DNA from 3 places in the Roseibium sp. AWQ4_254 genome. Region 3 is predicted to be linked to each of the others. Evidence: riboswitches for the same ligand, from Rfam matches in the RefSeq annotation. Region 3 holds a riboswitch; each other region holds the start of a gene.

Region 1 (3,269 bases), on a different contig from region 3:
CCGCCGGAGCCGCTGCCAGCCGTTTCCCTGCGCAAGGAGACGGTCAGGATCTGCGCGCCTGAGGCCGAAACAGCCTCCGCCAGGATCTGCGGGGACGGATATTGCGCTGTGCCGAGCAGAAAGCGCGACCCGACCGTTTCGCCATAAAAGGTCAGCATAGGCTTACCCTCCCTGCATCGGCGACAGGATCTCGATCCGGTCCCCGTCCTGGAGAACACAGCCGGCCCGTTCTTCGGCGGCCACAAGGTCCCCGTTTCTGGCAGTGGCCAGAAAGTCATGGTCATAGGCCAGTTCCTCAAGCAGGGCGGCCAGTGTTGCACTGGCCCGGTCCTGCGCTTCGCCGTTAATGATGAGCTTCAAGGGAGGTCTCCTGCAAAAGGGAAAGGATCCTGTCTGCCGCCGAAACGGCAAAATGGGGGGCAAGCAAAAAACCGTGCCGGTAAAACCCATTCAGGGAGACGCTATTGCCGCTAAAGACAAGGCGCGGCAGATTGTCAGCATAGGCCGGGCGCAGGCCGGCCCCGGTCTCAACGATCTTGGCCTCGGCAAAACCCGGATGAAGGCTGTAGGCAGCGTTAAGCAGTTCCATGGCTGAGCGCACGGAGACCGGGCCATGGTCATCGCTTTCAATCATCGTTGCCCCGACCATGAAATGCCCGTTCTCCCTCGGCACCACATAGACAGGGATGCGCGGATGCAGAAAGCGGACCGGGCGGGAGAACGTGACTTCAGGCGCATGCAGTATCAGCATTTCCCCGCGCACCGCACGCAGCGCGGGGTCTGGCGCCGCCATGCCCGTGCACTCGACGCTCAAGCCCATTCCGGCAGAGAAGTCCCGGCAGCCAAAGCGGATCCCGACCCCGCGTTCGCCCAGTCCGGCCTCTAGACCCTTGAGAGCCTTGCGCGGATCAAGATGGGCTTCTCCGGCAAAAAACAACCCTCTTGCGAACCGGCCTGCCAGATCCGGCTCCAGAGCGCCCAGCGCTTCGGCATCCACCCAGTCAAAACCGCTTGCGCGCGACGCAAAGCGGGTCAGTTCTCCAGAATCTCTCGGTGCGGCCACCACGATCGTCCCGTTGCGGTGCACCTCCCCGGGCACGGCTTTGTCCCACCAGCCGATGGATTTTTCACCCCAGGACAGAACTTGTTCTTCCGCGTTTTCCCGCTCACACCAGGGAGCCAGCATACCTCCGGCGAGCCAGGACGCACTGGCGCAAAGGCTCTCGTGGCGTTCAATCACCTCGACCTCGAGGCCGCGCGAGGCAAGTTCGTGCGCCAGCACCAGACCGGCAACACCTGCGCCCTTGATTCCGACCTTCATGACAGTGCCCAGGTCAGACGCAGATGTATCTTCTGCCGGACAGACCCGCTTGAAATCAGAAAAGCCATAGGATGTGTCTCCGCAAGGACCCTGAGAAGGTCCGGGTCCGGTCCCGTGGTTTCGGAAGGGAGCTCACAGCCCATTGCCGCGCCCCTTCTCGGGGCCGCACACCCTCCCTTCGCCAGCATGACCTGGATCAGGTTCGTCGGGTCCCTGCGCTGCCTCATGAGCCAGCAGTATCTCAGCCCCTTGTCAGGGCACCCCGGGTGAAACCACCTTGTGCCGCCAGATCCCGGTTGTTGTCAAGTTACCCTTGGGACGGCGCGCGCCCGGGCCGGAAGCCCGGAGAGAAAGGCCTGCACCTCCCCGATTGTCTCAAACCTCAGAACCGTAAGGTGGTCCGGTGGGGCCTGATATATCTTTTCAAGTTTCAGACGGGCGCTGTGCCGGGTGCGCCAGATATAGCTCAGAAAATCAAGGGTCTGCCGGTCAAAGACTTCCGGGCAGCCCTCGGCCAGATCCGGGCGGTTCTGGCCGTGATACCGGATGGAGCGTTTCAAGACCCGGAACAGCCGCCGGGCCACCGGCACATCCAGCCAGATGAAGGTATCTGCACGGGCGACCCGTTCCGCATAGGTGTTGGAATGGCCGCCTTCGAAAATCCAGGCGTCTTCCATATGAACCTCGTGGCTCATCCGGTCCTTTTCGGCCATGGTTCTTTGAACCCAGCCGGGGCGATAGTGGATCTTGTCCATGTGATAGACCGGAAGGCCGGTCTTTTGGCCCAGCGCGACGGCAAGCGTACTCTTGCCAGAGCCCGGACCACCAACAATCATGACGCGCTTCATGCCGACCTGCACCTTGAAGAAAAAGGCCCGTCTTTATAGCCGCTTCTGAGCAGAAGAAAACCTGAATCAGACTGTTCAATGGACACGTCCCGACACGCGGCCCAAATGAGATGTCAGACGCGAATTGACGGAGAGGAAAAACTGATGAGCTGGTTGAACTGCCCTGATCCCATTCCCGGAGTTGCCTCAAGCTGTGACCCGATCGAAACAATCATAGTCCCGCGCACATCAGACCTCGGCGGCTTCTCGGTCCGCCGCGCCCTGCCCTCGGCAAAGCGGCGCATGGTCGGCCCGTTCATCTTCTTTGACCAGATGGGACCGGCGGAGCTTCTGGTGGGAGGCGGCATAGATGTGCGCCCGCATCCCCATATAGGGCTGGCCACGGTCACCTATCTGTTTGAGGGCGAGATGTATCACCGGGACAGTCTCGGCACGGAGATTGCCATTGCCCCTGGCGCCCTCAACTGGATGAGCGCGGGCAAGGGCATCGTGCATTCCGAACGCGAACGGCCGGAGCGCCTGACCGCCAAACGTCCTCTCTTCGGTCTGCAGAGCTGGGTGGCGCTGCCGAAACACCTGGAAGAAGGCGACCCGACCTTTCAGCATCACGGAACGGAGGAACAGCCGGAATTCTCCGACAAGGGCGCTTCGGTCAAACTGATTGCGGGCAGTCTTTACGGCCACACGGCGCCAGTCCAAACCGCATCTGAAATGTTTTATGCGGACATCACCCTAGATCCGGGCGCCAAGGTGCCGCTGGATGCCGGATGGGAAGAACGCGGCCTCTATACAATCTCCGGTCAGATCACCATCTCCGGGCAATCCTTTGACCCCGCCCAGTTGCTGGTGTTCAAGGCAGGCGATCATTTGGTGGTCGAAAACACGACCTCTACCCCGGCCCGGTTTGTGGTTCTGGGCGGTGCGCCCATGGATGGCAAACGCTATATCTGGTGGAACTTCGTCTCCTCTTCGAAAGAGCGGATCGAGCAGGCCAAGGAAGACTGGCGGCAGGGCCGCTTCGACACGGTGCCGGGAGATGCGGAAGAGTTCATTCCCCTTCCCGACCGTCCCGGCCCCTGACACTGCCTCACTGGCAGTCC
Region 2 (3,269 bases), on a different contig from region 3:
CTAAGCGATGCCATGGACGTGCTCAATGAGCGCGAGCGCCGCATATTTGAGGCCCGCCGACTGTCGGAAGATCCGATGACCCTGGAGGATCTCTCCGGTGAGTTCGGCGTCAGCCGGGAGCGTGTGCGCCAGATTGAGGTGCGGGCCTTTGAAAAGGTGCAAAAGGCGGTCCGCAGCACGGCGCGGGCCCGCGAACACCAGCAGCCCGCCGCATAACGGCATATACTGCCTGCATCATGGACGGACACAAAAACGCCGGAGACTTGCTCCGGCGTTTTGCTTTTCTTATCGTCTGATCGCAAAGAGGGGCTCGCTCCTTGAGATGTCCTTTTAGAGGGCATCAGATCAGCGAAGTTCCTTGGCATAGCTCTCCACCGGAACAACCTTGCTAATCAAACCGGCCTCGGCCATGAACTCCGCAAAGCGCATGTAGCGGCCTTCATCCAGCACGCCCGGCCGCTTGGCAAAGCGCGGCAGCGTGTCGGCCCAGGCCCGCTTGTTCAACTCATCGTTCAAATGCGGATAGGCCTCGATGAAGGCATCCCAAGCCTCATCCGGATGGTTTGTCAGATAGATGGTCGCAGCTTCCACCGCAGCCAGAAACTTGACATAACGCGGATCATCCACCGTATCCTTTCCGACCACATAGACCAGCTCATCAAAAATCGGCACGCCATTTTCTTCCGGGAAGAAGGCCCGCCCCTCCTTGCCCTCGATCTCGATCTGGGTCAGCTCGAAATTGCGGTAAGCCCCGATGACCGCGTCCACCTGACCTGCCATCAGCGCCGGAGACAGGGAGAAATTCACATTGATCAACTCCACATCATCGATGGTCAGTTCAACCGATTTGAGCATCTGCCCCAGCATGGCATCTTCAAAGCCGGACACGGAAAAGCCGATGGTCTTGCCCTTCAGGTCCTTCAAGGTCTTGATGGGCCCATCCTTGAGCACGATCAGCGAGTTAAGCGGCGTTTCCACAAGGGTTCCGATCCAGGACACCGGCAGGCCTTCCTCGATCAGCGCATGCAGGGTCGGCTGATAGGAAATGGCAATGTCGCCCTGCCCGGCCGCAACCAGCTTGGGCGGCATGGACGGGTCGGCCGGCTCGATCAGCTCCACCTCCAGCCCTTCCGCCGCGAAGAACCCCTTGGTCTTCGCCGTGATGACAGGAGCATGATCGGGGTTCGTGAACCAGTCCAGAAGCACGGTAAGCTTCTCAGCGGCCTGAACCGGACCGCTGGCCAGAAGTGCGGTGGCAAGAGACAGGGACAACAGGATTCTTTTCATGAAACTCCTCCGGAATGTGGCAGTCAGTCTTCGGCCTGCCAGGGAACAAGACGTTGGGTGAGGTGGTCGACTGCAGCGCGCATCGCCAGAACCATCAAGGCCAGCAAAATGACTGCAGCAAAAAGAAGATCTGCTTTTCCGCGGGCATTGGCCTGCAGCATGATGAAGGCAAGCCCGCCTTTGGCCCCCGCCCATTCACCAACCACCGCCCCTATGGGCGCAAAGACGGCGGCCACCCGCATCCCTGAGGCAAGCGCCGGAAGGGCCGCAGGCAGCCGGAACACCACAAGTTCCTGAACCCGGTTGACCCGGTAAAGGCGCGCAAGATCGGCAAGGCCGGGATCGAGCCGGCGCAACCCGTCATAGACCGTGGAGGTCACCGCGAAAAAGATGATCAGGATGGCCATGACGATCTTGGAGGTCATACCGAAGCCGAGCCAGAGAACAAGCACAGGGGCAATGGCAAAGACCGGCAAGGCCTGGGTCACCAGAACGGCCGGCATGACCAGGCGTCCGGCGAGCGGAAACAGCCAGACCAAGACGGCAAGCGCCGTTCCGCACAGCACCCCAAGAACAAACCCCAGCAGGGTCTCTGACGCGGTGATGCCCGCATGGTAGAATAAAAACCCTGCATTGGTGGGAAAGGCACGCAGAACATCGACCGGGCCGGGCAGCAGGAATGCAGGCGGCTGAAACACCGCCACAAGTAAGGCCCAGACCCCGAAGACCGCAAGGACAGAAACGGCAATGCGCCTCAGCACCAACAGCACGTCTCTCATGCGGCCTCTCCGGGCGCACGGCAGCTGTTTGGATCTTTCTTTCCAGCAGCCGGTCTTCGCTGGTGCGATGACGGCTGCCCTGGCAGACACGAACGCATAGGATCTCCCGTCCTCACCCCGGCCTCGCACACCCATTCAAAGGCATGCAAAAGAGACCGGCGCTCACGGCTGGCGCCCCCGCAGCTTCCAGAATCCGGTTACAGCAGGAAAATGACCAGCCAGTATGACACTGGAGATCCGGGATATAGGCTAAGGATTCCGTCCCTTCGCCGGTATGACCCGGATCAGGTTCTAAGGGTTCAGCTTAACGCCATCTCAGCTCCGGAAACCGGAACACCCCTCGGACCGAGGCGCGAACATGCCCCGCCTTGAGACAAAACGCAAGACCGGTCCGGAAACCTTTTCTCCGGCAAACCTTAAACACACTGCCATTTCAGAGAGAAAACGGCTGAAGCAACCGCATTTCATGCGCTTTGACTTTCGCTTCCAGACATCAGAGATATCACAGCAAAGCGGTTTGAAACCGGATGACAGAGCGCTCTTTCAAGCCTTAGCCCGCTTGCCAGGAGGCAACCGCCTTGTTGACGACGTCATTGCCCGTTTCGCCCTTTTCGAGGGTCAGGATGCCGCGCTTGCCGTTTTCATACAGCATCGGAATATCGATCCAGCCACGCCCGCTCAAGAGTCCCATATTGCGCTCTTCCTTGTCGATGTCATTCGACAGGGCAATCCAGAAGATGCCGGGAGAGACTTTCACAGACGCGCCGATCAGGGCATCGCCCCGGGCTTCTTCCGTCGGCTTCATGACAAGACCTGGCACATTGACCACGTCCCCGGCCGCAAATCCGTCCGGAAAGTCATATTCGATTTCCACCAGATGGCTTGCAGGCAGTGACGTGTCGTCATTCGGCTTGATACGGATATCAACTTTCACCCCACGCTCGGGGATGTCCACTTGCGCGGTCAGAACAGACAGCTGGTTGCCGTTGAGATCCGTTTCTTGCCTCAGGCCCCAGACAACCGCCCCTTGAGACGCCGTACCTGCTCCGGACGTATCTTCCCCTTCTTCATAGAGGATGGACCGCTGGGCCCCACTGGGTGCTGGCGCGCTTGCAGAGGCGCTTGCTCCCGGCTGGGTGATACTTGCCAGACCGCCCTGTGTCCCGCCAACAGACGGCTGGGCTGGTTCCACAAGCGGAATTG
Region 3 (3,269 bases):
GTCCTGGGGCAGAACGCAACGCCTGCCCGGATCTGGAACCGGGGTCCTGTGAATTGCGGTTGGTCTGAGATGCCGTCAAAGAGCGCGGGGACAATGCCCCGCAACAAAGCGTGCGCAGCATCGCAAGACTTCTGCCCGGCAGGCTATTTCGGTGTGTACTGAAAAGTCTGCACCGGGCTTTTTGAGCCGTCCGGATAGATCAGTTGCACATCGATGCTCTCAACCGAGCCGGGTGGCAGCTCGAGATAGGGTTTGTCTTTCAGGACCGCATTGGGATTGTCCGGATCACACGGGGCCAGCTCCCAGATCTGATCCAGCGCTCCGCCATTTATTCCATAAAACACATAGTCGATGCCGCAGGTCCAGGATTCCAGATGGGTGAAATAGATCAGCTGCTTGCCCTGCCAGTCCCGGAACGACACCCAGTTCGCCTTGGTCATATCCAGAACAGTTTTGATCTGCTCCGGCGGCATGCCCTGGGCGAGGGCGGGCTGGGACAGGGTGGCGGCAAGGCTTGGCAGGGTGGCCGCAAAGGCCAGCAATTTAAAACAGCGCATGCTCATCCTCCAGGTCCGGCACATCGCAATGACGCAGCCAGAGCAAACCGCGTCTCATCTTGTCTGCGTTTCGCTGCCAGACATTCAGAGATGTCGACGCAGGCCGCAAAACGGTTTGAACCCGTTTGACCGTGGCGCCCCCTAGAACGCCTTGAACGTGATAATCGTCTTGGTGTCCTGAATTCCGTCGATCGGATGAACCTTTTCATTGACGAAATGGCCGATATCCGCGCTTTCTTCGACATAGAACTTCACCAGAAGATCATAGTCTCCGCTGGTTGAATAGACCTCGGAGGCGATTTCCGCGTCGGCAATGGCGTTGGCAACCTGGTAGGTCTTGCCCAGCTGGCATTTGATCATCACGAAAAACGGGACCATGGGGTGCTCCAGGATGTTGGCATGAACTGTTCCTGCAAGCACATGGCCGATCTGGCCGCCGCAGTCAATTGCCGCATGGCAGGTCTTCCGGCCGCAAGGCTTGCAATCTCCCTGGAGGCTTGTTAGCAGTGCGGTCTTCTCATGGGGGTGCCCGGCAGGTTTGATCGGGCTGAGAGGCTGCCGCCAACTCCTTGAACCTGATCCGGTTGATCCCGGCGGAGGGAGTTGAGATGAAGACCGTTCCGGCCTCCTGCCAAATGCCTTCCTTCCCTTCTCTCTGATTGGATCATCCGCCTGCTGGAGGCAAGTGCATGAGCCTGTCCGTTGCCGCATCCACACAGCCGCTTGCAGCGGATACCGTCTTCCGCTTGCTTGAGCGGGTGCGCGCGCGCAGCCCCCGTGTTCACACGGTGACCAATGCGGTTGCGCAGACCTTTACCGCCAATGTGCTTTTGGCCATCGGCGCGGTGCCATCCATAACAATTGCGCCGGAGGAAGTGGCCGGATTTGCCGCCAGCGCCGATGCGCTGTTGCTCAATCTGGGCACACTGGATGCGGACCGGCGGCAGGCCATTCCGCTGGCCTTTGACGCTGCCAGATCAGCGGGCCGCCCGGTCTGTATGGATCCTGTTTTTGTCAACCGCTCGCCGGTCCGCTGCGCCTTTGCCCGTGAACTTCTGGGCCGGGGGCCGGATCTGGTGCGCCTGAACGGGGCCGAACTGGAAGCTTTGTGTCCGGACCGGCAAGATGTGGACGCGGTTATTTCTGCTGGCACAGTGCTGGCAGTCACGGGGGCTGAAGACAAGGTGGAGAGCCTGAGCGGAGATTACCGCCTGCAGAACGGCCATCCGCTGCTGGCGCGGGTGACGGCGACCGGCTGCGCGGGCGGGGCGGTTCTGGCCGCCTTTGCCAGCGTGGAGGAGGACCGGGCGCTCGCGGCTGCGTGCGCTCTGTCCGTGTTCAACATTGCCGGGGACGTGGCGGCTGAGCGGGCGCGCGGCCCGGGCAGTCTGGTGCCGGAGCTGCTGGACGCGCTCTATGCTCTGTCGCTGCGCGATATCGAGAGATTGCTGAGAACCGCGTGAGCGGCGTTCCATTCACAAACTGTCAGGAGGGTGTCATGACCGCGATTGCGGTAACCATTGCAGGATCGGATTCAGGCGGTGGCGCGGGAATTCAGGCGGACTTGAAGACCTTTTCTGCCAATGGTGTCTATGGGGCCACTGTTCTGGCCGCGCTGACCGCCCAGAATACGCTCGGGGTCAGCGCCATTCATGAGGTCCCTGTGGAGTTTGTGCGCGCGCAGATGACGGCGGTCTATTCTGACCTCAAGGTGAGTGCGACCAAAATCGGCATGCTGTCGGGCACGGCCATCATCGAAGCTGTGGCGGCTGGTCTGGACGCGGCAGAAACGGGTGCCGTCGTTCTGGACCCGGTCATGGTGGCGGCCTCCGGCGATCCGTTGCTGTCTGACGGTGCGGTGGCGAGCCTGATCGAGTGTCTTTTGCCGCGTGCCGACATCATCACGCCCAATCTCCACGAAGCAGCCCGCATGCTGGAGACAGAAGTTGCGGCTGATGAAGAGGAGATGCGCGCTCAGGCGGAGCAGCTTCTGCGGCTGGGCGCTTGCTCCGTTCTGCTGAAGGGTGGCCACGGGGGGGGCGCTGAGAGTGCAGACCTGTTTGCCGACGGCACGGGCCGGGAGATCTGGCTGCGGGAGACGCGGCTTGAAACGCTAAACACCCATGGCACCGGCTGCACCCTGTCATCGGCCATTGCCGCAGGACTGGCCAAGGGCGAACCGCTGGAGCAGGCTCTTGCAGAGGCCAAACGCTATGTGCATGCGGCGATTGCCGCTGCCGACGATCTGAAGATCGGGGCCGGGCATGGACCGGTGCATCATTTTCACGCCCTTTGGAGCCAGTGACATGCCAGAAGACACCCGTTTATCCTCGAAGTCCTCTTTGAGCCGCCGGGCCTTCGTCGGCGCTGCGACTGGGGGCGCCGCAGCGGCCGGGGCAAGCCTGCTGCCGGCACCAGCGCTGGCACAAGGGGCAGCAGACGCAGTGACCTGGAAGATGGTGACCTCCTGGCCGAAGAACCTGCCGGGACCGGGCGTGACTGCACAGCGGATTGCCGATCAGGTGGCCCGCCTGTCCACAGGGCGTTTCCAGATCCATCTTTATGCGGCCGGAGAGCTGGTGCCTGCCCTTGGTGTCTTTGATGCGGTTTCGGCCGGTACCGCCGAAATGGGCCACTCGGCCTCCTTTTTCTGGCAAGGCAAGATCCCGGCCTCGGTGTTCTTTACGGCCGTGCCGTTTGGCCTGCTGCCCT

The links. A riboswitch is a leader RNA that binds a small molecule or an ion and turns the genes downstream of it on or off. The one in region 3 is predicted to bind thiamine pyrophosphate.
Region 1: another riboswitch for thiamine pyrophosphate. It lies ahead of ACXAIC_RS06970 (FAD-dependent oxidoreductase); the one in region 3 lies ahead of thiM (hydroxyethylthiazole kinase).
Region 2: another riboswitch for thiamine pyrophosphate. It lies ahead of ACXAIC_RS03585 (ABC transporter permease); the one in region 3 lies ahead of thiM (hydroxyethylthiazole kinase).

What each region holds. Positions count from the first base shown of each region.
Region 1 is NZ_JBSWYH010000007.1:56,837-60,105, forward strand. Features, by position in the region: gene ACXAIC_RS06960 (thiazole synthase) at 1-158, opposite strand, end outside; gene thiS (sulfur carrier protein ThiS) at 163-360, opposite strand; gene ACXAIC_RS06970 (FAD-dependent oxidoreductase) at 344-1,321, opposite strand; TPP riboswitch at 1,477-1,596, opposite strand; gene ACXAIC_RS06975 (P-loop NTPase family protein) at 1,624-2,169, opposite strand; gene ACXAIC_RS06980 (pirin family protein) at 2,314-3,249, shown strand.
Region 2 is NZ_JBSWYH010000003.1:157,190-160,458, reverse strand. Features, by position in the region: gene rpoH (RNA polymerase sigma factor RpoH) at 1-216, shown strand, start outside; gene ACXAIC_RS03590 (ABC transporter substrate-binding protein) at 346-1,287, opposite strand; gene ACXAIC_RS03585 (ABC transporter permease) at 1,311-2,066, opposite strand; TPP riboswitch at 2,311-2,417, opposite strand; gene ACXAIC_RS03580 (hypothetical protein) at 2,617-3,269, opposite strand, start outside.
Region 3 is NZ_JBSWYH010000001.1:282,772-286,040, forward strand. Features, by position in the region: gene ACXAIC_RS01265 (hypothetical protein) at 144-557, opposite strand; gene ACXAIC_RS01270 (Lrp/AsnC ligand binding domain-containing protein) at 699-935, opposite strand; TPP riboswitch at 1,069-1,177, shown strand; gene thiM (hydroxyethylthiazole kinase) at 1,247-2,020, shown strand; gene thiD (bifunctional hydroxymethylpyrimidine kinase/phosphomethylpyrimidine kinase) at 2,056-2,862, shown strand; gene ACXAIC_RS01285 (TRAP transporter substrate-binding protein) at 2,864-3,269, shown strand, end outside.